Regions from separate parts of the Streptomyces sp. LMG1-1-1.1 genome, predicted to be linked through region 1. Evidence: riboswitches for the same ligand, from Rfam matches in the RefSeq annotation. Region 1 holds a riboswitch; each other region holds the start of a gene.
The links. A riboswitch is a leader RNA that binds a small molecule or an ion and turns the genes downstream of it on or off. The one in region 1 is predicted to bind cyclic di-AMP.

Region 1 (7,422 bases):
AGCACCAGGTCGTGATCGGCGGCGAGCTTCCTGGCCGCCTCGGCGACCTCCCGGGGCCCGACCGGGGCGAGACCGGCCCGCCGGGCGGCCGTACCAGGGGCCAGCGGCTCCGGGAAACGGCCCAGCTCGGCGGAGGTCACGGCGCCGGAGAGCCGGACGACCTCGTCGGCGTCGCCCCGCTCGTCCGGTCCGACTCCGGTCTGCGCCGGCTTCAGGACGGCGACTGACCGGCCCGCCGCGGTGGCCGCGGCGGCCACCGCGGCGGTCACGACCGTCTTGCCGATCTCCGTCCCCGTACCGCTGACGACGATGATTCCCACTGCTGCCCAGTCCTTCCGTTGAGCCCGCCGACCCCGGGGCCAGTGAGCTTGTCGAGTCCGCCGAGCCGGTGGGTCCGGCGCCCCTTTCGAGGCCGCCCGACCCAGGGGCCGGTGAGCCTTTCGAGTCCGCCGACCCAGGGGCCGGTGAGCCCTTCGAGCCTGCCGAGCCCCGGGAGCCGGCGAGCCTCTTGAGTCCGCTGTGCCCGGCTGACCGGTGAGCCTTGCTAGGCCGGCGCGCCCGGCGGTCCGGTGAGCCTTCTAAGCCCGCCGAGTTCGGGGGTCCTGTGAGCCGTTCGACCCCGCCGAGCCCAGGGGCCCAGTGAGCTGTTCGATCCTGCCGAGCCCGGGGGCCCGGGGAGCCGTTCGGCCCCGCCGGACCCCTGAGCCGGCCTAGTCGGTTCAGCCCGCCGACGCGGCGGCGCGGACGGCGGCGCAGATGCGGGCCAGGTCGTCGTTACCGGTCACGTACGGCGGCATGGTGTAGATGAGGTCCCGGAACGGGCGGAGCCACACGCCCTCCTGGATGGCCGCGCGTGTCGCCGCCTCCATGTCGACCTCGTGGTCGAGCTGGACGACGCCGATCGCGCCGAGCACCCGCACCTCGCGCACGCCCGGGAGGTCGCCCGCCGCGGCGAGCCCCTCCCGCAGGCCGGTCTCGATCCGCTTGACCTCGACCTCCCAGTCCTGGGAGAGCAGGAGGTCGAGCGAGGCGAGGGCGACGGCCGAGGCGAGCGGGTTCCCCATGAAGGTCGGCCCGTGAGCCAGGATCGGCACCTCGCCCTGCGAGATGCCGTCGGCGACCCGGCTCGTGCAGAGCGTCGCGGCCATGGACAGGTAGCCGCCGGTCAGCGCCTTGCCCACGCACATCACATCGGGGGAGACGCCTGCCTGGTCGGCGGCGAACAGCTTGCCCGTCCGGCCGAACCCGGTGGCGATCTCGTCGAAGACGAGCAGCACGTCGTGCGCGTCGCACGCCTCGCGGAGCACCCGAAGGTAGCCGGGGTCGTGGAAGCGCATGCCGCCGGCGCCCTGGACGACGGGTTCCACGACGACGGCGGCCAGCTCGTGCGCGTGGCGACCGATCTCCGTCCGCAGCAGTTCGGCGTAGGACTCCTCGTACGCGGCCGGCGGGGCGTCCACGAACACCTGCCGCTGAAGGACGCCCGACCACAGCTCGTGCATCCCGCCCTGCGGGTCGCAGACCGACATCGGCTGCCAGGTGTCCCCGTGGTAGCCGCCGCGCCAGGTGAAGAGCCGCTGCTTCTCGGGCCGGCCGAGTGAGCGCCAGTACTGGAGGCACATCTTGGCCGCCACCTCGACGGAGACGGAGCCCGAGTCGCTGAGGAAGACGTGCCGCAGCGGCTCGGGGGTGATCTCGACGAGCCGGGCGGCGAGCAGGACGGCCGGCTCGTGGGTGAGCCCGCCGAACATGACGTGGCTCATCTTCTCCAGCTGGCCGCGCACCGCCTCGTTGAGCACGGGGTGGTTGTAGCCGTGGATCGCCGACCACCACGACGACATGCCGTCGACCAGCTCGTCCTGACCCTCCACCGGTTCGGCGAGGCGGAGGCGCACTCCGGACGCGGACGCGACGACCAGCGGCTCCGCACGGCCCGGCATGGGGCCGTACGGGTGCCAGACGTGCGCCCGGTCCAGGGCGAGGAGTTCGTCGTTACGCATTCGGCGCCAGGTCCGTGCCGGCACCGCGGCGGCGTACCGCGACCAGGTCGGTCCGGGCGGCGTTCGGCGCGGCCTCGGCGGCCGGCGCCACAGCCGGCTCCTCCGCCGGCGCCTCAGCGTGACCGCCGCACGGACCGCAGCCGCCACCGGCGTGCGAGCCGCAGCCCGCGCCCTCGGCGGGCGCCTGCGCACCACAGCCGGCGCCCTCGGCGGAGCCGTGCGAGCCGCAGCCGCCGCCCGCCGCGGCGAGCGCGTCCGCGCGGTGCTTCGGCAGCGTGGTCGTGCCGGCGCCCTCCACCTCGAAGCCCGCGTCCGCGATCATGTCCAGGTCGGCCTGGCCGGCCTGGCCCTCGCTGGTCAGGTAGTCGCCGAGGAAGATCGAGTTCGCGATGTTCAGCGCGAGCGGCTGCATCGAGCGCAGGTGCACCTCGCGGCCGCCCGCGATCCGCACCTCGACGTCGGGGCAGACGAACCGGACCATCGCCAGGATCCGCAGGCAGCGCTGCGGGGTGAGGTTCCACTCCTTGGCGAGCGGGGTCCCCTCGAAGGGGATGAGGAAGTTGACCGGCACCGAGTCCGAGTCCAGCTCGCGCAGCGCGTACACGACGTCGACGAGGTCCTCGTCGCTCTCGCCCATGCCCGCGATCAGGCCCGAGCACGCCGACAGGCCGGCGGCGTGCGCCTTCTGCACGGTGTCCACCCGGTCCGCGTAGGTGTGGGTCTTGGTGATCCCCTCGTACGTCGCCTCGGACGTGTTGAGGTTGTGGTTGTACGCGTCGGCGCCGGCCTCGCGCAGCCGCTCCGCCTGGCCGTCCGACAGCAGACCGAGGCAGGCGCACACCTCGACGCCCTCGTTCTGCTCCTTGATCGCCTCGATGGTCTTGCCGACCCGCTCGACGTCGCGGTCCGTCGGACCGCGCCCGCTGGCCACCAGGCAGACCCGCTTGGCACCGCCCGCGACGCCCGCGGCGGCGGCCTGGGACGCCTCGTCCGGCTTCAGCCACGTGTACTTGAGGATCTCGGCCTTGGAGCCGAGCCGCTGGGAGCAGTACGAGCAGTCCTCGGGGCACAGCCCCGACTTCAGGTTGACGAGGTAGTTGAGCTTCACCCGACGCCCGAACCACTGGCGGCGCACCTTGCCGGCCGCCGCCACCACATCGAGCAGTTCGTCGTCGGAGGTCGCCAGGACGGCGAGCGCTTCTTCACGGGTCGGCAGCTCGCGCCGCAGCCCCTTTTCCACCAGCGTGTTCAGCAGGTCCATAACCGCAGATCCTTGCCTACCGCCCGCCCCCGGGCCAAGGAGGAACCGAACAAACGCCTCCGATTGAGGTGTGTGGATGACCACATCCCGACCTCGGCATGCTCCGGTTAGGGTCTGTGCGCTGCCTACAAAAGGATCGCCGTATGCCACAGGCCGACGACGCACGGGCCGCGGGCCCGCGCCGGACCGCGTTCGACTGGACCGACGCCGAGGCGCGCCGCCGGGCGGAGGCCGGTCTCGTCCGTACGCTGCGGCCCCGCGCGGCCGAGTCGGAGCTCCTCGACCTGGCGAGCAACGACTACCTCGGGCTCACCCGCCGCCCGGAGGTCACCGAGGCGGCGGCCGAGGCGGCACGGCGCTGGGGCGCCGGAGCCACCGGCTCGCGGCTCGTCACCGGCACCACCCGGCTGCACACCCGCCTGGAGCGCGAACTCGCCGACTTCTGCGGCTTCGAGGCGGCCCTGGTCTTCTCCTCCGGATACACCGCCAACCTGGCGGCGCTCACGGCGCTCGGCGGCCGGGACGCGCTGATCGTGTCCGACGCCGCCAACCACGCGTCGATCGTGGACGGCTGCCGCCTCGCCCGCGCCGAGACGGCCGTCGTCCCGCACACCGACCCCGAGGCGGTGCGCAAGACGCTGGAGGCGCACCCCGGGAGGCGTGCCCTGGTCGTCAGCGACTCCGTCTTCTCCGTCGACGGGGACAAGGCCCCGCTGTCCGAGCTCGCCGACGCCTGCCGTGCGCACGGTGCCGGGCTCGTCGTGGACGACGCCCACGGCTTCGGCGTCCTCGGTACGGGGGGTAGGGGGGCCCTGCACCAGGCCGGGCTCGCCGGGGACGAGGACGCCGTCGCCACCCTCACCCTCTCCAAGTCCCTGGGCAGCCAGGGCGGCGCCGTGCTCGGCCCCGCGCGGGTGATCGAGCACCTGGTCAACGCGGCCCGCACCTTCATCTTCGACACCGGGCTCGCCCCGGCCGCCGCCGGCGGGGCGCTCGCGAGCCTGCGGCTGATCGCCGCCGAGCCGGGCCTCGCCGAGCGGGCGCGTACCGTCGCGATCACCCTGCACCGGCTGCTCACCGACGCGGGCCTCACCTCTGCCAGGCCCGACGCGGCGGTCGTCTCGGTCCGCGCGCCCTCCCCGGAGGCGGCGCTGGCGTGGGCGGCGGACTGCCGCGACCAGGGCCTCCTCGTCGGCTGCTTCCGGCCGCCGTCGGTGCCCGACGGCATCTCGCGGCTGCGGCTCACGGCCCGCGCCGACCTGACGGACGCGCAGATCGAGCGGGCGGTGGCGACGATCCTGCGGACGGCGCCTGTCGTCTGAGCGGGTGGTGCCGACGATTCTGCGGACGGTGCCTGTCGTCTGAGCGGGTGGTGCCGACGATTCTGCGGACGGTGCCTGTCGTCTGAGTGGGCGGTGGCGACGCTCCTGCGGACGGTGCCTGTCGTCTGAGTGCGTGGTGGCGACGCTTCTGCGGAGCGCACCCGTCGTCTGAGTCGGCGGACCAAGCGCGTTCGCACGTCGCAGAGTTCACCGCTTCGGGCGACAGATGGGGACATATCTTGGTGGAACCCCGCCCCGGGCGGCACGATCGGTGGCACTCTGACGCGAAGCGCAATCCGGGGCAGTGTTCCCGGCGGGAAAGGGACAGCGTCGCCATGGCAGATCACCAGGAAGCATCCGTCACGCTGCCGAGCGAACCCGCCTCGGTCCCCACGGCCCGGCGGTACGTCGCGGAGGTGCTCGCCGGCTGGGGCCTCGACGATGGCGGCGACACCGCCGACGCGATCCGTCTGATCGTCTCGGAGCTGGCCACCAACGCCGTCCTGCACACCTTCGGCCAGTCGCCGACCTTCACGGTCGACGTACGGCTGGTGCGCGAGGAACTCCTGCACGTCGGTGTGACCGACAGCCACCCCCGCCGGCCCCGGCGCCTTCCGGCCGCGGTCCAGCAGGACAACGGCCGCGGCCTCGTCATCATCCGCTCCCTCGCGGCCGAGGCCGGTGGCCGCCTCTCCGTCACGCCGACCGAGGAGGGCGGCAAGACGGTCGCGATCACGCTCCCCTGGACGGCCGCCCGCGTGGCGATCTAGCGCGGGTGGAGGAGCGGGGCGGCGCCACCCCACTCCTCGCCGCGGTCCGGGGCCCGGCTCAGTGGCCGGGGGCCGTCAGCGGACGCGGCCGTAGTAGACCTTGGACGACCAGATCTTGTCGAGCTTCACCCAGGATCCCGTCTTGGGCGAGTGCCAGATCTTGCCGCCGCCGGCGTAGATCCCCACGTGGTAGACCCTTCCACCGGAGTGGAAGAAGACCAGGTCCCCCTGTTGTCTGCTGGACGCGGAGATGTGCCGGGTCTTGTTGTACTGCTGCTGCGCGGTGCGAGGCAGCCACTTGCCCGCCTTCTTGTACGCGTAGAGCGTCAGACCGGAGCAGTCGAACCGGGTGGGTCCGGTGGCTCCGTACCGGTACGGCGATCCCTTCTTCGATACGGCGACGCTCAGTGCCTTGTTCGCGTGTGTGGTCGCTGCCTGGGCCTCCGGCGCCGCTCCTGGTGCGAACAGCGTGCCGCCGACGGCGGCGAGGGTGAGAGCCGAGACGGCTCCGGCCCGGGACAGCAGGGACGGGACGTGCATCTGCGCAGTCATGCGCAACCCTTCGTCAGCCGCCTGCGAAGGATGACCTGTCGGGTTCGGGCTGGCGAAGATGCCCGGCCGCGGCTGCGGCTTCACCCCAAGGAACGGCGTCGCTGCCGGAACAGCGCGTACGTCCCGTAAAAATCGGGTCCTCCACTCCTGCCGATCCAATCCTGTCGACCAGACGTCCGGGACAGCGGCAGGACTCGGCGTCCGCCCGGACCGCCCCGCCGCGGCGGCGGGGGCTTGTCGTCGTCAGGGATCTTGACCCACTACATGGGCGAAAACCGAGTTGAAACGGCGATATGTGAGGCTCCTCACGACTGATCCGTTCGGGTGGACAGAAAGCCTTTGTGATCTTTGGAGGTTTGGCCGACGAGCCCCGTACCTGCGATGGAACGTTCGATTCCGCCAGATGTGTACACCTGCTGTGCAACTTGCCCACGTCGCATGTCGATTCGTCGACTACGCCGAACGGGGGAGGGATTCTGCGGCGCGCGTCGGCCGTACGGACCTTGACGCGACACGCCGGAATGTCAACTCGCGCGAGTGCGGGGAACGGTGACGCGGTCGGTCCGGCGCTCACCGTCCAACACCCGCAGGGCGCGCGCCAATGTCTCGGCGTGCACCTCACTCTCGCCCCGCATATGCATGAGCGTCAGGGCTTCGCACAACGCCTCGGCGCGTCCGACCAGGGCTTGTGCCGCACGGAGCGCCCCATAAGTATGCGAGCTTCTGGATGGGTTGATCCTCCCCAGGAGGTCGACGACTTCGAGGTACGCGTCGACGAATTCGCCCTCGGCCCGCGTCAGGGCGGGCAGGGGCGGCAGTTCGGGGACCACGGCCGCCTCACCGCGCCGCGCCGCCGGCGGAGCCCCGCCGGCTCGTGAGCACGTGGTCGACCAGGCCGTACGCGACCGCCGCCGGGGCGTCCAGGACCGTGAGGCGGTCGATGTCGGCGTCGATCCGTTCCCGGCTCCGGCCGGTGTGTTCGGTGAGCATCGCGGCCACCAGGGCCCGCAGCCGGAGCAGTTCGCTTGCCTGGAGGTCGAGGTCGCTCGGCTGTCCCCGCAGCGGCTCGTCCAGGGTGGGCTGTTCGAGTGTGATCCGGGCGCCGGGCAGCATCATGCGCTTGCCCGGGGTGCCGGCGGCGAGCAGGACGGCGGCGGTGAAGGCGGCTTGGCCCAAACAGGTGGTCTCCACGTCGCTGGAGAGCGTCCGCATCGTGTCGTAGATCGCGGTCATGGCGCTGATCGAGCCGCCGGGGGAGTTGATGTACAGCGAGATGTCCCGGCCCGGTGCCGCGTAGTCGAGGTGCAGCAGCTGGGCGATGACGTCGTTGGACGAGGTCTCGTCGATCGGGGTGCCGAGGAAGACGATCCTCGATTCGAGGAGTTTGGAGTACGGGTCGAGGGTCCGGGTTCCGAAGTGGGTCCGCTCCGTGAACTCGGGCAGGACGTAACGGGCGTCCATGGCGGGCACCTCCATCTGTAAAAAATGTACAGGATGTACAGACCGTAAGCTGTGGA
Region 2 (7,422 bases), on a different contig from region 1:
ACCCGGCGCACCACGACGAGTCCCCGCACGCGAAGGGGAAGACGGGCATCCCGGGCGAGCGCAAGGCCGAGCTGATGACCCACCTGCTCAACATCGACCCGCCGGACCACACCCGGCTGCGGCGGCTGGTGTCGAAGGCCTTCACCCCGCGCAGGGTCGCCGAGTTCGCGCCGCGGGTGCAGGAGCTGACCGACGGGCTCATCGACTCGTTCGCGGAGCGGGGGAGCGCCGACCTCATCCACGAGTTCGCGTTCCCGCTGCCCATCTACGCGATCTGCGACCTGCTCGGCGTGCCGCCGGAGGACCAGGACGACTTCCGGGACTGGGCCGGGATGATGATCCGGCACGGCGGGGGGCCGCGCGGCGGGGTCGCGCGGTCGGTCAAGAAGATGCGCGGCTATCTCGCGGAGCTGATCCACCGCAAGCGCGAGGAGTCCGGCGAGGACCTCATCTCGGGGCTCATCAAGGCCTCCGACCACGGCGAGCACCTCACCGAGAACGAGGCCGCCGCCATGGCCTTCATCATCCTCTTCGCCGGTTTCGAGACGACCGTGAACCTCATCGGCAACGGGGTCTACCAGCTGCTGCGCCACCCCGGGCAGCGCGAGGGGCTCCAGGCCTCGCTCGCGGCCGGGGAGCAGGGGCTCCTGGAGACGGGCGTGGAGGAACTGCTGCGGTTCGACGGGCCGGTGGAGATGGCGACCTGGCGCTACGCGACGCGGGCGCTGACCATCGGCGGGCAGGAGATCCCGGCCGGGGACCCGGTGCTCGTGGTGCTCGCCGCCGCGAACCGGGACCCGGCGCGGTTCGCGGGACCGGACGTGCTGGACCTCACCCGGCGGGACAACCAGCACCTCGGGTACGGGCACGGCATCCACTACTGCCTGGGCGCGCCGCTCGCCCGCCTGGAGGGGCAGACCGCGCTGGCGACCCTGCTGACTCGCCTGCCGGACCTGCGACTTGCGGTCGACCCGGACGAACTGCGGTGGCGCGGTGGGCTCATCATGCGGGGATTGCGCACGCTTCCGGTGGAATTCTCCCCTTCCGTACCCCTCCAGTGAACTGACGATTCATCAGAACTGTGATCTTCGCGTGATCGCCGGTCCATCGACTTGTGACGAGCGTTCGAATACGGCTACGTTCACCGCAGTCTTCAGCCGTCACGCGAAAGGCGCTTCTATGCGTTCCGGGAACGGACGACACCGTCGCCCCCGTCAGGCCCCCGCCCTCGTCGTCGCCGCAGGTGTGACCGGATCCGCCATGGCGCTGCCGCTGCTCGCCACGGGGTCCGCCTCCGCCGCCGACGCCTCCACCTGGGACCGGGTGGCCGAGTGCGAGTCCGGCGGCCAGTGGAGTGCCAACTTCGGCAACGGCATGTACGGCGGACTCCAGTTCACCCAGGACAGCTGGGAGCGCAACGGGGGTCTGGCGTACGCGCCCAGCCCCGACCTCGCCAGCCGCGCCCAGCAGATCGCGGTGGCCGAGAAGGCCCTTGCCAAGGGCAGCACCGAGTGGGCCACCTGCGCGCCGATCGCCGGCCTGACGAACGACGGCAAGGGCACCGGGGTGGACCCGGGCCCGACCTCCGTCCCGAAGGCCCCCACGGGGCCGGTCGCCGAGTCGAACCGGACCGACGGCCTCCCGGCGGGCTCCGCCGACGCCGCCGGGGAGGCGAAGACGGCCACGGCCGTCCCGTCGCCCGTCGCGCCCGGCACGCCGGGGACCCCGGACGCCTCGGTCACCCCGGGAGTGCCCGTCACCCCCGGTACGCCGACGACTCCCGGCACGCCTGATGAGTCCGTTACGCCCGGTACGCCCGTTTCCCCCGATGGGGCGGAGGGTGACGTGCCGTCGGCCACGCCGGGTTCCGGCAAGCACCGGGGCGAGGCCGCTCCGGAGGAAACCGGCAAGCCGGGCAGCTCGGGCGAATCGGGTAGACACGCATCTTCCACGGACAAGCTGGCTGAAAACGCCTCCTCGACGCCCTCGGCTGACGGTGCGAAGAATTCGAACGCAACGGACAGTCAGGACACTTCGGGCGCGTACACCGTGCAGCCCGGCGACAGCCTCTCCGATATCGCGCAGTCGAACGAACTGCCGGGAGGGTGGACGGCCCTCTATGACGCCAACCGTCAGACGGTGGGCGCCGATCCGGACCTGATCCTGCCTGGTCAGAGCCTTGAGCTGACGACGGATCCGGCTTCGGTCGAGGGGTAGTTCAGGGCTGTATGTCCGGTTCTGGGCAAGTGAGACATGGGTCTCTTCGCCTCAACTGGCGTGTCCTGTCCGTAACCTTTGCCTCCGTCACCTCTCACCTGCACAAACGCCCCCCACCGGAGGGCAAGTAAGGGCGATATTTCCGCAATCGGCCTCTTTGAACTTCCGGTGGGTCTGTGTCTACGGTCGTAACCGCTCGCCACCGCGGGCCCCGTCGACCGAAACGCCGAATCCTGCCGTCGGCCGATGGGAACAGTCGTCGCGTCAGCGCCGAAGGCAGGAGTGGGGGACCCAAGGTAAGTGCCGGTCCCGGCCGTTGAGACAGACGGCCGAAGACCGGCTTGGGGTGAAGCCGCGTGCTAGGACACGCGGCCGGGCAACTTTCCGGCCCGAACCCGACAGCTCACCTCACAGGCGTCGGTGAGGAGAATCTCCATGCTGTTTTCCGGCAAGGGCAAACACCGTCGTCCCTCCAAGGCCACCCAGGTCGCCACGCTCGTCGGCGTCACCGGTGTCGCCGTCGCCGCCCCGCTGATGACCGCGGGCACCGCGTCGGCCGCCACGGCCTCCGAGTGGGACCGCGTCGCCCAGTGCGAGTCCGGTGGCAACTGGTCCATCAACACCGGCAACGGCTACTACGGCGGCCTGCAGTTCTCGGCCTCCACCTGGGCCGCGTACGGCGGCACCGCCTACGCCTCGACCGCCAACCAGGCTTCGAAGTCCCAGCAGATCGCCATCGGCGAGAAGGTCCTCGCGGGCCAGGGCAAGGGCGCGTGGCCGAGCTGTGGCGTGGGCCTCTCGGGCGCCGCCTACACCGGTGGCACTACCGAGGCTCCCCAGCGCACGGCCACCGAGCCGACCACGCGCAGCGAGCAGCGCCAGGCCCCGAAGAAGGCCGAGGCCACCAAGAAGGCCGCCTCCGCCAAGAAGGCCACGGCCCGCAAGACCGTCACCACCCCGGCCGGCACGACGGTCAAGAAGGGTGACGGCGAGTACCGGGTCGAGGCCGGCGACACGCTCGGCACCATCGCCCAGGAGCACGGCGTCAAGGGCGGCTGGGAGAAGCTCTACGACCTGAACAAGGACGTCGTCGCCGACGCCGACCTCATCTACGTGGGCCAGCAGCTCCACCTGAAGTGAGCCTGACGACTCTCCCGCGGTGACCACCCCGGTCCGGCGTGCCTTCCCCCCGTGCACGCCGGACCGGGGTTCCGTCGTGTCGGACCCCTTAATGAGGGCCCGTAGCGGGGCCCCGGCGGTTACCGTCCAGTAGATCTGAGGCCCTTCGTCCCCATGTGCGTGCCCTTGGGTCCTTTTTCGTCCCAGGGTGCGGGCGCCCGGCTGGCTGGAGCCCCCGAGGCGGTTAGGCTCTTGTCGCAAGGCCAAGCGACCTGCATCGACCTTGCGTCACATCCAGCGTCACATCCCAGAAGGAGATGCTCGTGCCGTCCATCGACGTCGTCGTAGCCCGGGAAATCCTGGACTCCCGAGGCAACCCCACGGTCGAGGTCGAGGTCGGCCTCGACGACGGCAGCACCGGCCGTGCTGCTGTTCCGTCCGGCGCCTCCACCGGTGCGTTCGAGGCCATCGAGCTTCGCGACGGTGACCCCAACCGCTACCTGGGCAAGGGTGTCGAGAAGGCCGTCCTCGCCGTCATCGAGCAGATCGGCCCGGAGCTCGTCGGCTACGACGCCACCGAGCAGCGGCTGATCGACCAGGCCATGTTCGACCTGGACGCCACCGAGAACAAGGGCTCGCTCGGCGCCAACGCCATCCTCGGCGTCTCGCTCGCCGTCGCGCACGCCGCCTCCGAGGCCAGCGACCTCCCGCTGTTCCGCTACCTCGGCGGCCCGAACGCGCACCTGCTGCCCGTTCCGATGATGAACATCCTCAACGGTGGGTCGCACGCCGACTCCAACGTGGACATCCAGGAGTTCATGATCGCCCCGATCGGCGCGGAGTCCTTCTCCGAGGCCCTTCGCTGGGGTGCGGAGATCTACCACACGCTCAAGGGCGTGCTGAAGCGCAAGGGCCTCTCCACCGGCCTCGGCGACGAGGGCGGCTTCGCCCCGAACCTCGAGTCGAACCGCGCCGCCCTCGACCTCATCGTCGAGGCCATCAAGGAGGCCGGCTACACCCCGGGCTCCGACGTCGCGCTGGCGCTCGACGTCGCCGCGTCCGAGTTCTACAAGGACGGCACGTACGAGTTCGAGGGCAAGTCCCGCTCGGCCGCCGAGATGACCGAGTACTACGAAGAGCTCGTCGCCGCGTACCCGATGGTCTCCATCGAGGACCCGCTGTTCGAGGACGACTGGGCGGGTTGGAAGGTCCTCACCGACAAGCTGGGCAGCAAGGTCCAGATCGTCGGCGACGACCTCTTCGTCACCAACCCGGAGCGCCTCGCCCGCGGCATCGAGGAGGGCACCGCGAACGCCCTCCTGGTCAAGGTCAACCAGATCGGCTCGCTGACCGAGACCCTCGACGCCGTCGAGCTGGCCCAGCGCAACGGCTTCAAGTGCATGATGTCCCACCGCTCCGGCGAGACCGAGGACGTCACCATCGCCGACCTCGCGGTCGCCGTGAACTGCGGCCAGATCAAGACCGGCGCCCCGGCCCGCTCGGACCGCGTCGCCAAGTACAACCAGCTGCTGCGCATCGAGGAGATCCTCGACGACGCCGCGGTCTACGCCGGCCGCAGCGCCTTCCCGCGCTTCAAGGGCTGAGCTCTCCCCAGAGCGGCTTACGCGCTCGGCCTCCGGAGAATCGAACCGGGAGCAAAGGCGTAGCGAAGCGAAGCGTCCCCGTACTCGGTCCCGTACCGTGTGCGGGGACGTCCGCGTGAACAGGGGAGGCGACACGACATGGCCGCGAAGGACCGGGACCGGTTCTCGACCGCGACCCGGATCAGGCTGCTCGGCGAGCAGACCGCCGCCCGTGTCTACCGCTCCCAGACCCGCCGTCAGGCCCGCCGCTCCCGGCTCACCGGCCGCGCGGCCTTCCTCGCCCTCGTCGTCTGCTCCCTCGTCGTGGCACTCGCCTATCCGATGCGGAGCTACGTGTCCCAGCAGGGCGAGATCGCCGAACAGGAGCGCAAGGCCGCCGAGGCCGCGCGTCGGGTCGAGGAACTCAGGGACGAGAAGGCCCGGCTCCAGGATCCGGCCTACGTCCGCCGCCTCGCCCGCGAGCACCTGCACTACGTGCTGCCCGGCGAGACCGGCTTCACCGTGAACGACCCCGACGCGGAGCAGCGGCCCCGCGCCGACCAGGGGGCGGCCGAACGCCCCTGGTACGACAACCTCTGGGACGGCGTCGACCACGCCGACCGTCCCTGACCCCTCCTCCGCGACACAGCAAGGCAGACATGGAAACGCCCCCTCCGCAGACCGACCGCACCGAGCCCACCGAGCAGGACATCGCCGCCTTCGAGCAGCAGCTCGGCCGGCCGCCCCGCGGCCTGCGCGCCATCGCGCACCGCTGCCCGTGCGGCAACCCGGACGTCGTCGAGACCGCGCCCCGGCTCCCCGACGGCACCCCGTTCCCGACGACGTACTACCTGACCTGCCCCCGCGCGGCCTCGGCCATCGGCACCCTGGAGGCCAACGGGGTCATGAAGGAGATGCAGGCCCGGCTCGCCACCGACCCGGAGCTCGCCGCCGCCTACCGGGCCGCGCACGAGGACTACATCGCCCGCCGCGACGCCATCGAGGTCCTGGAGGGCTTCCCGAGCGCCGGCGGCATGCCGGACCGCGTCAAGTGCCTGCACGTCCTCGTCGGACACTCGCTGGCCGCCGGACCCGGCGTGAACCCCTTCGGCGACGAGGCCCTCGCGATGCTGCCGGAGTGGTGGGCCAAGGGCCCCTGCGTGACCCCGTGCGCCGACGAGGACGACAAGGAGTCGGCGGAATGACCCGGGTCGCCGGAATCGACTGCGGTACGAACTCCATCCGCCTGCTCGTCGCCGACGTCGACCCGGAGACGGGCGACCTCGTCGAGCTGGACCGGCGGATGAAGATCGTCCGGCTCGGCCAGGGCGTCGACAAGACGGGCCGGCTCGCCCCGGAGGCCCTGGAGCGCACCTTCGCGGCCTGCCGCGAGTACGCCGAGGTCATCAAGGGGCTGGGCGCCGAGCGGCTCCGCTTCGTCGCCACCTCCGCCTCCCGCGACGCCGAGAACCGCCACGAGTTCGTGGACGGGGTCGTGGAGATCCTGGGCGTCGAGCCCGAGGTGATCACCGGCGACCAGGAGGCCGCGTTCTCCTTCACCGGCGCCACCGGCGAGCTGCACGGCTCGCAGAAGTACCTCGTCTTCGACCTCGGCGGCGGCTCCACCGAGTTCGTCATCGGCAACAAGTCGGTCGAGGCGGCCCGCTCGGTCGACATCGGTTGCGTCCGGCTCACCGAGCGGCACGTCCGGCACGACCCGCCCACCGCCGATGAGGTCGAGGCGATCCGCGCCGACGTGCGCGCCGCGCTCGACCTGGCCGCCGAGACCGTGCCGATCGACACCGCCGAGACCCTCGTCGGGCTCGCCGGCACCGTCACCACGGTCGCCGGGATCGTGCACGGGCACACCGTGTACGACTCGGCGAAGATCCACCACGCCCGGATCTCCGCCGAGCAGATCGCCGAGGTGACCGACCGGCTCCTCGCCTCCACCCACGACGAGCGCGCCGCGATCCCCGTCATGCACCCCGGCCGGGTCGACGTGATCATCGCCGGGACCCTCGTCCTGCGGGAGATCGTCGAGCGCGTCGGAGCCCGCGAGGTCGTCGTCAGCGAGCACGACATCCTCGATGGGATCGCCCTATCCGTGGCATAGCGGGCAGCTATCGAGCCTTCCGGCGACGTGCCGTCGGGAAAGTTCGTGAAGTTCTTCACAAGGAAAAGGGCCCTGATGGCGCCCGAGGAGGGTCTTTAGCCCCTTCGGGGGGCGTCTCAGGGCCCTTTCGCAGGTCCGGGGGTCGGTTCGCTCGCTGTTTCCATCGTGTGAACGCATCCGGCGGTTCGGCGTTAACGGGCCCTCTCCGGGCCAGTTCACAAGGGGTGAACAACGTTCGCCCTTGCACCCTGGTTCCTTTGCAGCACCATGACATGGATCACGTGGGCGGCGGAGTGTAGCAGAGGTGTCCCCGAACCTTGTGAAGGGGCGCACGAGCACCCCCCTCCTGAGGGGTGGATACTCGATCCCATGAGCACCACGGAGCGT
Region 3 (7,422 bases), on a different contig from region 1:
GGGAGCGGGGTCCCCGAGCCGTCGCGGCGGGGGTCGACCTCCGGGAGCGGCACCGGGGCGCCGCTCTTCTGCGCGGCGCGGGCCGGAGTGGCGCCGGCCCAGGCCAGGGTCAGCACGTCCTCGCCCTTCAGGAAGCGCTGGCAGCGGACGCCGCCGGTCGCGCGGCCCTTGCGCGGGTACTGGTCGAACGGGGTCAGCTTCGCGGACGTGCCCGTCGCGGAGTCGAGGGTGCCCGTGGAGCCCGCGACGGTGAAGACGACGGCGTCCGCCGCCGGGTCGACCGCCGTGAACGAGAGCACCTCGGCGCCCGCGGTCAGCTTGATGCCCGCCATGCCGCCTGCCGGCCGGCCCTGGGGCCGTACCTGTGAGGCCTGGTAGCGGAGCAGCTGGGCGTCGGAGGTGATGAAGACCAGGTCCTCCTCGCCCGTGCGCAGCTCGGTCGCGCCGACGATCCGGTCACCGTCCTTGAGGGTGATGACCTCCAGCTCGTCCTTGTTCGCCGGGTAGTCCGGCACCACGCGCTTCACCACGCCCTGGAGCGTGCCGAGGGCCAGGCCCGGCGAGGACTCGTCGAGCGTGGTCAGGCAGACCACCGTCTCCTCCGCCTCCAGGGTCAGGAACTCGGACAGCGGCGCGCCGCCCGCCAGGTTCGGGGTGCTGGCGGTGTCCGGGAGCTGCGGCAGGTCGATCACCGCGATCCGCAGCAGCCGTCCGGTCGAGGTCACCGCGCCGACGTCACCGCGCTGGGTGGCCGCCACCGCGGAAAGGATCACGTCGTGCTTGACCCGCGCGGCCTCCGGGTCGACCGGGGGCAGCTCGGCCGTCGCCGTACGGGCCAGCAGGCCGGTGGAGGAGAGCAGGACCCGGCAGGGGTCGTCCGCGACCTCCAGGGACACGGCGGCGACGGGTGCGCCGGCGGACTCGAGCAGGACCGTCCGGCGGTCGGTGGCGAACTTCTTGGCGACGGCGGCCAGCTCGGCGGAGACGAGCTTGCGCAGCTCCGCGTCGGAGTCGAGGATGCCGGTCAGCTCGTCGATCTCGCCGGTGAGCCGGTCGCGCTCGGTCTCCAGCTCCAGCCGGTCGAACCGGGTGAGGCGGCGCAGCGGGGTGTCCAGGATGTACTGCGTCTGGATCTCGCTCAGCGAGAAGCGCTCCATCAGGCGCTCCTTGGCCTGCGCGGAGTTGTCGCTCTCCCGGATGAGGCGGATGACCTCGTCGATGTCGAGCAGCGCGACGAGCAGGCCGAGGACCAGGTGGAGGCGGTCGCTCTTCTTGGTCCTGCGGAACTCGGAGCGGCGCCGGACGACCTCGAAGCGGTGGTCGAGGTAGACCTCGAGGAGTTCCTTGAGGCCGAGGGTGAGCGGCTGGCCGTCGACCAGCGCCACGTTGTTGATGCCGAAGGACTCCTCCATCGGCGTCAGCTTGTAGAGCTGCTCGAGGACCGCCTCGGGCACGAAGCCGTTCTTGATCTCGATGACGAGCCGCAGGCCGTGGTTGCGGTCGGTGAGGTCCTTGACGTCGGCGATGCCCTGGAGCTTCTTGGAGCCGACCAGGTCCTTGATCTTGGAGATGACCTTCTCGGGGCCGACCGTGAACGGCAGCTCGGTCACGATGATGCCCTTGCGGCGGGCCGTCACCGTCTCCACGGTCGCCGAGGCGCGGATCTTGAAGGAGCCGCGGCCCGACTCGTACGCGTCCTTGATGCCGGAGAGGCCGACGATCCGGCCGCCGGTGGGCAGGTCGGGGCCGGGCACGAACCGCATCAGGGTCTCGAGGTCGGCGCCGGGGTGCCGGATGAGGTGGCGGGCGGCCGCGACGACCTCGCCGAGGTTGTGCGGCGGCATGTTGGTCGCCATGCCGACCGCGATGCCGGACGCGCCGTTGACCAGCAGGTTCGGGTAGGCGGCGGGGAGTGCCACCGGCTCCCGCTCCTGGCCGTCGTAGTTCGGCGCGAAGTCGACCGTGTCCTCGTCGATGGACTCGGTCATGAGCAGCGCGGCCGGGGCCATCCGCGACTCGGTGTACCGCATGGCGGCCGGCGGGTCGTCGTTGCCGAGGGAACCGAAGTTGCCGTGGCCGTCGACGAGGGGCAGCCGCATGGAGAAGGGCTGTGCCATGCGGACCATGGCGTCGTAGATCGAGGCGTCGCCGTGCGGGTGCAGCTTGCCCATCACCTCGCCGACGACGCGGGCGCACTTGACGAACCCGCGGTCGGGGCGGAGCCCCATCTCGCCCATCTGGTAGACGATGCGGCGCTGGACGGGCTTCATGCCGTCGCGGGCGTCGGGGAGCGCGCGCGAGTAGATCACCGAGTACGCGTACTCGAGGAAGGAGCCCTGCATCTCGTCGACGACGTCGATGTCGAGGATTCGCTCCTCGAACGCGTCGTCCGGCGGCGGTGTCTTCGTGCTGCGGCGGGCCATCGCGGCTGCGGCTCCTTCACCAACAAGGGTTGATCTGACGCGGACCATTGTGGACCGTGCCACCGACAACGCCGACCTCGACCCGGAAGAGGGACATCGGGACCCGACGGGAACTTCGCGAGGTGTCGGCGCGCTTGCATACAGTGGCAGGACCTTTTCACATCGCGATCGAAGGGACGTACATGCCCATGGGTCACACGGCCACGGCCGAGGCCGGCTCCGGCGGCCTGACAGCGACCGAGCACCGGTTGGCGAACGGCCTGCGTGTGGTGCTCTCGGAGGACCACCTGACCCCGGTCGCCGCGGTCTGCCTCTGGTACGACGTCGGCTCGCGCCACGAGGTCGAGGGCCGCACGGGCCTCGCCCACCTCTTCGAGCACCTGATGTTCCAGGGCTCGAAGCAGGTCCACGGGAACGGGCACTTCGAGCTGGTGCAGGGCGCGGGCGGCTCGCTCAACGGCACGACGAGCTTCGAGCGCACCAACTACTTCGAGACCATGCCCACGCACCAGCTGGAGCTCGCGCTCTGGCTGGAGGCCGACCGCATGGGCTCGCTGCTGGCCGCCCTGGACGACGAGTCCATGGAGAACCAGCGGGACGTCGTCAAGAACGAGCGCCGCCAGCGCTACGACAACGTGCCGTACGGCACCGCGTTCGAGAAGCTCACCGCCCTCGCCTACCCGGAGGGCCACCCGTACCACCACACGCCGATCGGCTCCATGGCCGACCTGGACGCGGCGACGCTGGAGGACGCGCGGAACTTCTTCCGCACGTACTACGCGCCGAACAACGCGGTGCTGTCCGTCGTCGGCGACATCGACCCGGCGCAGACGCTCACCTGGATCGAGAAGTACTTCGGCTCCATCCCGCAGCACGACGGCAAGCTGCCCCCGCGCGACGGCTCGCTGCCCGAGGTCATCGGCGAGCAGCTGCGCGAGGTCGTCGAGGAGGAGGTCCCGGCCCGCGCGCTGATGGCCGCCTACCGGCTGCCGCACGACGGCACGCGCGAGTGCGACGCCGCCGACCTGGCCCTGACGGTCCTGGGCGGTGGCGAGTCGTCCCGGCTGCACAACCGGCTGGTCCGCCGCGACCGCACGGCCGTCGCCGCCGGCTTCGGCCTGCTGCGGCTCGCCGGCGCGCCCTCGCTGGGCTGGCTGGACGTGAAGACCTCCGGAGGCGTCGAGGTCCCGCAGATCGAGGCGGCCGTCGACGAGGAGCTCGCCCGGTTCGCCGCGGAGGGCCCCACCCCCGAGGAGATGGAGCGCGCGCAGGCCCAGTTGGAGCGCGAGTGGCTCGACCGGCTCGGCACCGTCGCGGGCCGCGCCGACGAACTGTGCCGGTTCGCCGTGCTGTTCGGCGACCCGCAGCTGGCCCTCACGGCCGTCGACCGGGTCCTGGACGTCACCGCCGACGAGGTGCGGGCGGTCGCCCAGGCCAAGCTGCGCCCCGACAACCGCGCGGTGCTGGTCTACGAGCCCCTGGCGACCGAGCAGAGCGACAACGCCGACGGCGACGACGAAGAGGGAGCGGACCAGTGACCGACGCTGCCGCGTCTTTGACGAGCATGGACTTCCACCCGCAGCCGACGCCGGGCGCCGCCAGGCCCTGGGCCTTCCCGGCCCCGGACCGCGGGAAGCTGGACAACGGCCTGACGCTGCTGACCAGCCACCGCCCCGGCCAGCAGGTCGTGGCCGTGGAGCTCTTCCTGCCGGCCCCGCTGGACGCGGAGCCCGCCGGTCTCGACGGCGTCGCCACGATCATGGCCCGCGCGCTGTCCGAGGGGACGGACCAGCGCAGCGCCGAGGAGTTCGCGGCCGAGCTGGAGCGCTGCGGCGCCACGCTCGACGCGCACGCCGACCACCCGGGCGTACGGGTCTCCCTGGAGGTCCCCGTCTCCCGGCTGCCCAAGGCGCTCGGGCTGCTCTCCGAGGCCCTGATCGCCCCGGCGTTCCTGGACACCGAGATCGAGCGCCTGGTGCGCAACCGTCTCGACGAGATCCCGCACGAGACGGCCAACCCGGCCCGCCGCGCCGCCAAGCAGCTCTCCAAGGAGCTGTTCCCGGCCGAGTCCCGGATGTCCCGGCCGCGCCAGGGCACCGAGGAGACCGTCGCCGCGATCGACGCCGCGGCCGTCCGCGCCTTCTTCGGCGCGTACGTCCGGCCCGGCACGGCCACGGCGGTGGTCGTCGGCGACCTGACGGGCGTCGACCTCGACAAGGTCCTCGCGGACACGCTGGGCGCCTGGACCGGTGAGCCGGCCGAGCCGCTCCCGATGCCGCCGATCACCGCCGACGACACCGGACGGGTCGTCATCGTGGACCGCCCGGGCGCCGTCCAGACCCAGCTGCTGATCGGCCGGATCGGCCCCGACCGGCACGACCGCGTCTGGTCGGCCCAGGTCCTCGGCACGTACTGCCTCGGCGGCACCCTGACCTCGCGGCTCGACCGAGTCCTGCGCGAGGAGAAGGGCTACACGTACGGCGTGCGGGCGTTCGGGCAGGTGCTCCGCTCGGACGCCGAGGGGAACGGCGCCTCGATGCTCGCCATCAGCGGCTCCGTCGACACCCCCAACACCGGTCCGGCCCTCCAGGACCTGTGGCAGGTGCTGCGCACCCTCGCCGCCGAGGGGCTGACCGACGCCGAGCGCGAGACCGCCGTGCAGAACCTGGTGGGGGTCGCGCCGCTCAAGTACGAGACGGCCGCCTCCGTCGCCGGGACGCTCGCCGACCAGGTCGAGCAGCACCTCCCGGACGACTTCCAGGCCCAGTTGTACGCGCGTCTGGCCGAGACCGGCACGGTGGAGGCGACCGCGGCCGTGGTCAGCGCCTTCCCCGTGGACCGGCTCGTCACGGTGCTCGTGGGTGACGCGGCGCAGATCGCGGAGCCCGTGCGGGAGCTCGGCATCGGCGAAGTGACCGTCGTGACCGGCTGATTCCGGCTTCGGCGTGACAACGGGAGGGCCTCGGCGGCATGTTCGCCGGGGCCCTTCGGTTTGTCCGTATTGACGGCAAGGGTGACTCTTTGCCCTGTGGCATGTCTTACAAAATGCGTGTGTGGTTGGTGATTGAAAGACGATCCGCATAGCGTCTGTCCGGCTGTTCGTCAGTTGCACGTGCCGCAGCCGCGGCATCGGACAGTCATCGCCGAGTCCCCGTCAGGCGCGAGCCTGGGGAGCCGGGGACCCACATGAGTCCCTGGGGTGAATCGGACGCCTTCGTCCCGTACGGAGGGGCCCGTAGGAGACCTTCCTGCTCCGAACCCGTCAGCTAACCCGGTAGGCGAGAAGGAAGGAAAGGATCAGCCACTACATGGCGTTCACCCGTGCCACCGGGAAGCATCGTGGTCCGAGCCGGATGGCGCGCCGCAGCGTGGGCATCGCAGGCGTCGCGACGCTCGCCACCACCGGCGTCATCGGAACCCTCGCTTCCCCGGCGCTCGCCGCCGACACGGACCACCGCTCCGCCGAGGACACCGGCCTCACCCAGGTCATCACCGAGGACTCCCTCGTGGACCGGATCGACGCCCAGGCCGCCGCCCAGGAGCAGGAGGCCGTCGAGGCCGTCGCCCAGGCGAAGGTCAAGGCCGAGGCGAAGCGCAAGGCCGAGGCCCGCGCCAAGGAGATCCGCCAGGAGCGCGAGCGCGCCGCCCGCGAGGCCGAGCGCCGCCGCCTGGCCTCCTTCCAGCTCCCCGTCGCCGGCTCGTACGTCTCCACCGGCTACAAGACCGGTGGTTCGCTCTGGTCCTCGGGCAGCCACTCCGGCGTCGACTTCCACGCCGCCTACGGCACCCGGGTCGCCTCCGTGGGCTCCGGCACCGTCGTCGAGGCCGGCTGGGGCGGCGCGTACGGCAACAACATCGTGATCCGGATGAACGACGGCACGTACACGCAGTACGGGCACCTCTCCTCCATCGGGGTCCACGTCGGCCAGACCGTCGAGCCGGGCCAGCAGATAGGCGTCTCCGGCTCGACCGGCAACTCGACCGGCCCGCACCTCCACTTCGAGGCGCGCACGAGCGCCGAGTACGGCTCCGACATCAACCCGATCGCGTACCTCCGCGCCCGCGGCGTCCGCGTCTGACATCGCCCGGCCCGGTTCCGCACCGCGTCGCAAAAGCCCCGGCTCGTACTGAGCCGGGGCTTTTCGCTGCTCGTAAGTCGGTGGAACAATGCCATGGATTCCGCCGGGGCATCGGAAATCCCGGCGCGCTGCAATAGAGTCGATGATCAGGCGCAGAACAGGCGCCGCTCGAATTGTCTCGCGCGGACCAAGGCGGAGGTCGGACATGCGCATTCCCGCGCATTCGGTATGCACGGCGATCAGGGACGACATCGTCTCCGGCGTCTACGAGCGCGGCGGCCGGCTGACCGAGGAACAACTCGCCCGCCGGTACGGGGTCTCGCGCGTGCCGGTCCGCGAGGCCCTGCGCACGCTGGAGTCCGAGGGCTTCGTCGTGACCCGCCGGCACGCGGGTGCGCACGTCGCCGAGCCCACCGACCAGGAGGCGGCCGACCTGCTCGACATGCGGTCGCTGCTCGAACCGCTGGGGGCCGCGCGGGCGGCGCAGCGCCGCACGGACGCCCACCTCAAGGTGCTGCGGGGCCTGGTCAGGCTGGGTCAGGAGCGGGCCAGGCGAGGCCAGGGCGAGGATCTGCGCTCGCTCGGGGGCTGGTTCCACGAGACGCTCGCGCAGGCCTCCGGCAGCCCCGCCCTGACGGCGCTGCTCACCCAGCTGCGGCACAAGATCGCCTGGATGTACGCGGTGGACTCGCCCGCCCAGCCGGTGGAGGCCTGGGCCGAGCACGGCGCCATCGTGGACGCGGTGGCGCGCGGTGACGCCGAGCGGGCCAGGGCGCTGACCGCGCTGCACGCGGAACGCTCACTGCCGCTGCATCGGCTCAAAAGGCCGGAGCGGGGCCGTGTGAGGGTTTCGCAACATGCAGTCAACACGGCGAGCGTCCGGAATTAACGTGCGCACCGTATACAAAGAAGAGGTATTC
Region 4 (7,422 bases), on a different contig from region 1:
GTGTACCTCTGGGTGAACGCGGCGGAGGGGCACACGTACACCGACGCGGAGGCGGCGGAGTGGACGGGGATCGACCCGCTCTTCCCGTACAGCCGACATCCGCACCGGTCGGCGGGTCTGCCCTGCCGCACGGGCGAGTCGGTGATCTCGGTGGACGGCGAGGGGACGGTCCGCCGCTGCCACTTCGTCAGGGCGGAGCTGGGGAACCTGTACGACGGCTCGTACCGCGCCGCCCTGCGCCCCCGGGCCTGTCCCCTCGCCGTCTGCGACTGCCACATCGGCTACGTCCACTTGGAGACGCTGCCGCTGTACGACGTGTTCGCCGGCGGGGTGCTGGAGCGGATCCCCGCCGTCGTTCCCCCGCCGGCCCTCCCCCGGACTACAGGGGCATGAGGTCGGGGCGCTTGGCCTCGACGTGGTCGCCGGAGCTCTCGCCGCGGAGGCGGCGGCCGATCCACGGGACGAGGTACTCCTTGGCCCAGTGGATGTCGTCGCGGCGGACTTCGAGGGTGCCGCGCGGGGGGACCGGGGGCCAGGGCTGGTCCGGGTCGGCGGGCACGGGCAGGCCGAGGACCTGGGCGGCGCGCAGCGCGACGCGGGTGTGGCCGTCCGGGGAGAGGTGGAGCCGGTCGTCGTCCCAGGCGCGCCGGTCCTGGACGGACTTCAGCGACCACAGGTCGAGGACCGGGCAGCCGTAGCGGTCGGCGATGGCCCGGACGTGTCCGTTGTACGTGGCGATCTTGCCGCGCAGGTGCTTGAGGAGGATCACGTCGCGGGTGTCGAAGCCGGTGGTCACCATGACGGTGCCGACGGCGGAGGTCAGGTCGGCGACGGCGCGTTCGAAGCGCTCGGCGACGTCGTCGGGGTCCGTGCCGGGGCGGATGATGTCGTTGCCGCCGGCGCAGAAGGTCACCAGGTCGGGGGCGAGTTCCTTCGCCCGGGGGACCTGTTCCGCCACGATCTGGTCGAGGAGGCGCCCGCGTACGGCCAGGTTGGCGTAACGGAAGTCGTCGTGCTCCGGCAGCTCGTCGGCGAGCAGGACCGCGAAACGGTCCGCCCAGCCGACGTACGTCCCGTCGGGCCCGGGGTCTCCGACGCCCTCGGTGAAGCTGTCACCGATCGCCGCGTACGACCCGAATGCGTTCTTGTCTGTTGATCTCGAATCGTCTGCCACGGGACCACATCCTTCCTCTTCGGATGTGACCTACGCGACCGTAAGGAGGGGTTGACGCAGGGTGACATATGCCACCGATAAAGATTCTCCCAAGCCGGAATACGGCGGCGGCCCGGCACGCGCGTGCCGGGCCGCCGGAGGTGTCCGCGTCGGGGGGGCGTCCGCGTCAGACGGCGACACCGTGCTGGCGCAGGTAGGCCAGCGGATCGATGTCCGAGCCGTAGTTCGGCGTGGTGCGGATCTCGAAGTGCAGGTGCGGGCCGGTGGAGTTGCCGGTGGAACCGGAGAGGCCGATCTGCTGGCCGCCGGTGACGGTCTGGCCGGACGAGACGGAGAGGGAGGAGAGGTGGGCGTACTGCGAGTAGTTGCCGTCGGCGTGCTGGATGACGACCTCGTTGCCGTAGGCGCCGCTCCATCCGGCGGAGACGACCGTGCCGGCGCCGACGGCGCGGACGGTGGTGCCGGAGGAGGCGATGAAGTCGACACCGGTGTGGTAGCCGGAGGACCACATCGAGCCGGAGGCGTGGTACGGGGTGGAGAAGCCGCCGCCGGCGACGGGGGTGACCCAGCCGGAGGCGGAGGTCGAGGAGCCCGACGACTGCGCGGTCTGCGAGGACTGCGAGGTGGCGGTCTCCGTGGTGGCGGCGGCCGGGGCGGAGGAGCGCTCGCTGCCGCGGGAGGCGCGCGGGGTGTCGCCGTTCTTCGAGCTCTGCGTGCTCTTGGGGGCGGCCTTGGGCGCGGTGCTCTTCGGGGCGGCGGGCGCGGAGCCCTTGGCGCCGAGGGTGAGCTTCATGCCGGGGAGGATCAGCGAGGGGTTCTCGCCGACGACCTGGCGGTTGTCGGCGTACAGCTTCTGCCAGCCGCCGGCGAGGTGGTGCTCGGCGGCGATCTTCGACAGGTAGTCGCCGCGGACGACGGAGTACGTCTTCGGCGCCGTCTTGGCGGCGGCGGGGGCGGCCTCGACCACGGCGGGGGCCTTCACCTGCGCGGCGGCGGTGACGGCGTGGGCCGGGACGGCGGCCGGAGCGGACTGCTCGGCGGCGTGGGCCCCGGTCGCTCCGAGGAGCGGGAGGGCGACGACGGCGCCACCGGTGCCGGCGACGGCGAGTCCACGGGTGAGGGGGTTGATCCTGGGACGGCGGTGCTTACCCTTCGCGGGCATGGCGAATTCCTCTCCGGCGCCTGCGAGGTGAGCTGTCGGGTTCGGACTGGAGATGCCCGGCCGCGTTCTCACGCGGCTTCACCCCTAGCCGTCCTGCATCGCGGGACCGGCGTACTTCCTGGGTCCCCCGCTCCTGCCACACATGGGTGAGTGAATTCCGGACGGTGGCAGGATTCGGCGGTCCGACCGGATTGACGGTGACGCTAGACGAGCGGGGTCGGCGCGAACAAGCCACTGTTTTCGAGGGGGATTCCCCGGCGTGCCATTCGGCTCGAATTCCGGTCACCCTGTGTGGATGACGGTCCTTCGATTTCCTTTTTGCGCACGGCATTTGCTCCGGACGGTCGGCCACGATCCGTCACCTTTATGACGCTGCTCACGCGGCCCGACCCATCTCGCCTGCAACCAGGGCGCGTTATCCCCAATGCCTTAATTCGGACAGATCGCCCATTACCGTCCGAGGGGGTGCGCCCGCACCGCCCCACCGGGATGATTGCCCCTGGAACCGATCTCGTGTCGGGCACCCGAACGACGACACCCAGGAGCATCCGTGACGCAGCAGCTTCCGCAGGTCCCGCCCACCGAAGCGAACGAGCCCGAGCTGGCGGCGGTCCGCAACTTCAGGGACGTGGGCGGCCTGCCGACGACGGACGGGCGCGCCGTGCGCGCCGGCCGTCTCTTCCGCAGCGGCCACCTCGCCCACGCGACCGAGAGCGACGCCGCCTTCCTCGCCACGCTGGGACTGCACACCGTCTTCGACTTCCGCAACGAGGCCGACCGGAAGGTCGAGGGCGCGGACGTCGAGCTGCCCGGCGTACGGAACGTGAACATACCGCTCAACGACCCGGCCGACGGGAAGGAGTTCTGGAAGCTGGTCCGCGACGGCGAGATCGAGCAGCTGCGGGAGATCCTCGGCGACGGCAAGGCGGCCGCCCGGATGTCCGACTCGTACCGGAAGATGGTGGTCGAGCGGGCGTGGGAGCACAGCCGCATCCTGCACTCCATGGCGGAGGAGAGCGTCCCCGCCCTGATGCACTGCGCGGCCGGCAAGGACCGCGCCGGGCTCTCCATCGCGATCACGCTGCTCGCCGTCGGGGTCGAGCGGGAGGCGATCGAGGCCGACTACGTGAAGTCGAACGACCCGCACCGCCGCTACAAGGTGCGCCGCAGCTCCACCTCCCCCGACGCGATGTCGCCCGAGGTGATGGAGCTGCTGAGCCCGCTCTTCGACGCGCGGGTGGAGTACCTGCGGGCCGCCTTCGAGACGATCGAGGCGACCTGGGGCACGGTGGACACCTACCTCACGGAGGGCCTGAAGCTGACCCCGGAGACCCGCGAGCGCCTGCGGGAGCAGCTGCTCACGGAGGCCTGACCTCCGGCCGCCCGCGCCGCCGCCGGCCGCCTCCGCGGGACCGCCGCTACTGGTTCTGCCCGCCCAGCATGAAGAGCAGGTAGAGGAAGCCGGCGAAGAGGTGGCCGGCGATCAGATAGGCGAAGAGACGGAGCACGAGCCCCTTGGGGAACTTGCCCTCTCCTCGCTCCTCGCCGGTGACAGGCGCGGACTTCTCGGACATGTCGGTCCTTTCCTGGGGAAGGGTGACGCGGGTTCAGCGCAGGTGCGGGGTTCCGTCGCCGAGGCACAGCTCGGCCGCGGGACTCTGCATCAGCGTGTGGACGAAGAGGAGCTCGGCCCCGCCGGTGGTGGCGGCGCCGATCCGGTGCGGGGTCAGCGAGTCGAAGTGCGCGCTGTCCCCGGGATCGAGGACGTGGACGGCCTCGCCGAGCGCGAGCCGCACCCGGCCCTCCAGGACGTGGATCCACTCCTCGCCGGGGTGGACCCGCACGATGTCGGCCCGGGTGGCGTACGGCACGTGCACGCGCAGGCACTGGAGGGCGCGGCCGGCGCCGCCGGCCTGGCGGTAGATCCAGCCGTCGGCCTCGACGGGGTCGGAGCGGCCGGCCCGCACGACGGGGTCGCGCTCGGGCGGTGTCTCGCCCAGGAGCTCGGACACCGTCGTACCGTAGATGCGTGCGAGCGCGAGCAGCATCGGCAGCGAGGGCTGCCGGTTCCCCGTCTCCAGCCGCGAGAGGTGGGCGGGCGAGAGGCCGGCGCGCTGGGCGGCGGCCTCCAGGGTGAGCCCCCGGCGGCGGCGCAGGGCCCGCAGCTGCGGGGCGACGTCGGGCAGGACGCCGGTGGTGTCGGGGTCCGGGGAGGCTTCCCCGGGGACGTGGTCCATGCGTCCATTCCGCCAGGAACATGCCTCTGAGGCAAGTTTCTTGCCTCAGAGGCAAAAGCCGGTCGAAGCCGGTCGAAGCCGACGGCCGGTGCGCGTCAGCGCTGCGCGACCGCCTGCCTCACCAGCGTCCTCCCGAAGTCCCACATCAGCCCGCCACCCCCGTGCGCCTCGTCCATGACCGCCGTGAAGGCGGTGACGAACCGGTCCACGTCCGCCTCGTCGATGATCAGCGGCGGGATCAGCTTGATCACCTCCAGGTGGTCGCCGGAGACCTGCGTGAGGATCCGGTGCCGCTGGAGCAGCGGGACGACGACCATCTGGGCGAAGAGGCCCTTGCGGGCCGCCTGGAGCATCGTCCAGCGGCCGCGCAGCCCGAGGGAGGACGGCCGGCCGAACTCGATCCCGATCATCAGACCGCGCCCGCGGATCTCGTGCAGCAGCTCGTACCGGGGCACGAGCTCCTTGAGGCGCCCGGAGAGCAGGTCGCCGATCCGGCGGGCGTGGGCGACCGTGCCCTCGTCCTCCATGACCGACAGGACGGCGAGCCCGGCCGCCATGGCCTGCGCGTTCGACCCGAAGCTCGCCGAGTGGACCAGGACGCGGTCCATCGACGAGTACACCTTCTTGAAGATCCAGTCCTTGCCCAGGGTGGCGCCGACCGGCACGTAGCCGCCGGAGAGCGCCTTGGCGACGCAGACCAGGTCCGGCTCGACGCCCTCGTCGTGCTGGTACGCGTAGAAGTCGCCGGTCCGGCCGAGGCCGGTCTGCACCTCGTCCGCGATCAGCAGGGCCCCGTGCCGGTGCAGCAGCTCCTGGGCGGCCCGCAGGAAGCCCGGCGGCGCCTCGTGGACGCCCTTGCCCTGGATGGGCTCGACGACGAAGGCGGCCACGTCGCCCCGGCGCAGCTCCCGCTCCAGGGCGTCGAGGTCGCCGAGGGTGATCGCGGTGTCCGGCAGGAGCGGGTCGAAGCCCTCCCGGAAGCTCCGCTCGCCGTTGACGGAGAGGGAGCCGGTGGTGAGCCCGTGGAAGGCGTGGGAGCAGTAGACGACCCTGGGGCGCCCGGTGGCGTACCGGGCGAACTTCAGGGCGGTCTCCACGGCCTCGGTGCCGCTGTTGCCGAAGAAGACCCGGTCCAGGTGCGGGCTGTGGGCGAGCAGCCGCTCGGCGAGCAGCCCGGGGAGGGGCTGGCAGTCGAAGCGGGTGAGGTCGGCGAGCTGGGCGTCCAGGACGTCGTGGAGGGCCTTGCGGACGACGGGGTGGTGCCGTCCGAGGCCCATCACGCCGAAGCCGGCGAGCATGTCGAGGTGGTCGACGCCGTCGGCGTCCCAGAAGTGGGCGCCCTCGGCCCGCTCGTACACCTTGTCGAAGCCGATGGTGTGCAGCATGCGCGGCAGCTGGTGGTTGAGGTACTTGGCGTGCAGCTCGTAGCGCTCGCCGCCGCGCGCGTCGAGCAGCGCCCGCAGGTCGAACTCCCCGCTCATGCCCGCCGCCTCACCCGTTGTTCCCGGAGACGGTCTCCCGGATCGCGCGCAGCGATTCCTTGAGGGAGCCCATGGTGGCCAGGACGGCGGTGGGTTCGTATCCGCAGTGCGCCATGCAGTTGGCGCAGCGCGGGTCCTTACCGCGTCCGTACTTGTCCCAGTCGGTCTCCTCGACCAGCTCGCGGTACGTGGGGACGTAGCCGTCGCTCATCAGATAGCAGGGGCGCTGCCACCCGAAGAGCGAGTAGTTGGGGATCGCCCAGGCGGTGCAGGGGAAGTCCGCCTTTCCTTCCAGGAAGTCCAGGAAGAGCGGCGAGTGGTTGAGCCGCCAGCGGCGCCGGTTTCCGCCGGCGAAGGCCTTCTTGAAGAGTTCCCGGGTCTGTTCGACGCCGAGGAAGTGCTCCTGGTCGGGGGCCTTCTCGTAGGCGTAGGCGGGCGAGATCATCATTTCGTCGACCTGGAGGTCGTCGTTGAGGAAATTGAGCACCTCGATGATGGTCTGGGGGGTGTCGGTGTTGAAGAAGGTCGAATTGGTGGTGACCCGGAAACCGCGTCGCTTGGCCTCCTTGATCGCCGCCACCGCCTCGTCGAACACACCCTCCTTGGCGACGGATTCGTCGTGCCGTTCCCGCAGGCCGTCGATGTGCACGGCGAAGGCGAAATACGGGGAGGGCGTGAAGTTCTCCAGCTTCTTGCGCAGCAGCATCGCGTTGGTGCACAGGAAGACGTACTTGCGGCGGGCCACCAGCTGGCGCACGATCTCGTGGATCTGAGGATGCATCAACGGCTCGCCGCCGGCGATGGACACCATGGGCGCACCGGACTCCAGGACCGCGCCGACCGCCTGTGCGACCGGCATGCGCTGCTTGAGGACACCCGCCGGGTGCTGGATCTTTCCGCAGCCCTCGCACTTGAGGTTGCAGGCGTAGAGCGGCTCCAGCTCGACGATCAGCGGGAACTTGTCCCGCTTGCGGAGCTTCTGTTCGAAGAGGTAGGTCCCGACCCGGATGGACTGACGGAGCGGCATGGCCATAACTCGTTCACCTCCTGGGGAGCAGCAAAGAACGGTGCCATTCGAAGAACGCGGGAAGGACGGCACGAAGGACACGGAAGGCTGATATTCCCCCGCGTACCGTGCCGATCCGGACCAGTTCATGTTCCGGAGCGTCCACGACCACCCGGACGGCCGCAACCGGGCGGGCGCCGAGGCCGTCCCCGAACGCCCCGGCGGCCCGGGCCGTGCGGAGCGTGGCGGCGGACTCCATGTCGACGGCGATCGCACCGCCGCCGCGCAGCGCGACCCGCTCGGGACCGCGCACCACGTGGTCGGATCCGGTGAGCGGCCCGGTGTGCACGGCCCGCCCGGGC

Region 2: linked by a shared signal. The riboswitch ahead of MRBLMG1_RS22000 (transglycosylase family protein) and the one ahead of MRBLMG1_RS06810 (C40 family peptidase) in region 1 are both predicted to bind cyclic di-AMP.
Region 3: linked by a shared signal. The riboswitch ahead of MRBLMG1_RS14880 (M23 family metallopeptidase) and the one ahead of MRBLMG1_RS06810 (C40 family peptidase) in region 1 are both predicted to bind cyclic di-AMP.
Region 4: linked by a shared signal. The riboswitch ahead of MRBLMG1_RS01535 (M23 family metallopeptidase) and the one ahead of MRBLMG1_RS06810 (C40 family peptidase) in region 1 are both predicted to bind cyclic di-AMP.

What each region holds. Positions count from the first base shown of each region.
Region 1 covers NZ_JBFPNH010000015.1:63,510-70,931, forward strand. Annotated here, with positions in the region: gene bioD (dethiobiotin synthase) at 1-320, opposite strand, end outside; gene MRBLMG1_RS06790 (adenosylmethionine--8-amino-7-oxononanoate transaminase) at 720-2,000, opposite strand; gene bioB (biotin synthase BioB) at 1,993-3,261, opposite strand; gene MRBLMG1_RS06800 (8-amino-7-oxononanoate synthase) at 3,405-4,583, shown strand; gene MRBLMG1_RS06805 (ATP-binding protein) at 4,919-5,353, shown strand; gene MRBLMG1_RS06810 (C40 family peptidase) at 5,429-5,905, opposite strand; cyclic di-AMP (ydaO/yuaA leader) riboswitch at 5,909-6,090, opposite strand; gene MRBLMG1_RS06815 (hypothetical protein) at 6,430-6,735, opposite strand; gene MRBLMG1_RS06820 (ATP-dependent Clp protease proteolytic subunit) at 6,743-7,381, opposite strand.
Region 2 covers NZ_JBFPNH010000037.1:43,657-51,078, reverse strand. Annotated here, with positions in the region: gene MRBLMG1_RS22010 (cytochrome P450 family protein) at 1-1,061, shown strand, start outside; gene MRBLMG1_RS22005 (transglycosylase family protein) at 1,180-2,217, shown strand; cyclic di-AMP (ydaO/yuaA leader) riboswitch at 2,476-2,649, shown strand; gene MRBLMG1_RS22000 (transglycosylase family protein) at 2,653-3,357, shown strand; gene eno (phosphopyruvate hydratase) at 3,654-4,940, shown strand; gene MRBLMG1_RS21990 (FtsB family cell division protein) at 5,079-5,549, shown strand; gene MRBLMG1_RS21985 (DUF501 domain-containing protein) at 5,579-6,124, shown strand; gene MRBLMG1_RS21980 (exopolyphosphatase) at 6,121-7,035, shown strand; gene MRBLMG1_RS21975 (NAD(P)/FAD-dependent oxidoreductase) at 7,405-7,422, shown strand, end outside.
Region 3 covers NZ_JBFPNH010000025.1:61,394-68,815, reverse strand. Annotated here, with positions in the region: gene MRBLMG1_RS14895 (DNA gyrase/topoisomerase IV subunit A) at 1-2,423, opposite strand, end outside; gene MRBLMG1_RS14890 (M16 family metallopeptidase) at 2,606-3,961, shown strand; gene MRBLMG1_RS14885 (M16 family metallopeptidase) at 3,988-5,355, shown strand; cyclic di-AMP (ydaO/yuaA leader) riboswitch at 5,555-5,719, shown strand; gene MRBLMG1_RS14880 (M23 family metallopeptidase) at 5,732-6,502, shown strand; gene MRBLMG1_RS14875 (GntR family transcriptional regulator) at 6,708-7,391, shown strand.
Region 4 covers NZ_JBFPNH010000001.1:363,120-370,541, reverse strand. Annotated here, with positions in the region: gene MRBLMG1_RS01545 (STM4011 family radical SAM protein) at 1-393, shown strand, start outside; gene MRBLMG1_RS01540 (SGNH/GDSL hydrolase family protein) at 380-1,174, opposite strand; gene MRBLMG1_RS01535 (M23 family metallopeptidase) at 1,341-2,336, opposite strand; cyclic di-AMP (ydaO/yuaA leader) riboswitch at 2,339-2,495, opposite strand; gene MRBLMG1_RS01530 (tyrosine-protein phosphatase) at 2,887-3,708, shown strand; gene MRBLMG1_RS01525 (DUF6126 family protein) at 3,755-3,910, opposite strand; gene MRBLMG1_RS01520 (helix-turn-helix domain-containing protein) at 3,944-4,573, opposite strand; gene MRBLMG1_RS01515 (aspartate aminotransferase family protein) at 4,669-6,054, opposite strand; gene hpnH (adenosyl-hopene transferase HpnH) at 6,065-7,087, opposite strand; gene MRBLMG1_RS01505 (1-hydroxy-2-methyl-2-butenyl 4-diphosphate reductase) at 7,095-7,422, opposite strand, start outside.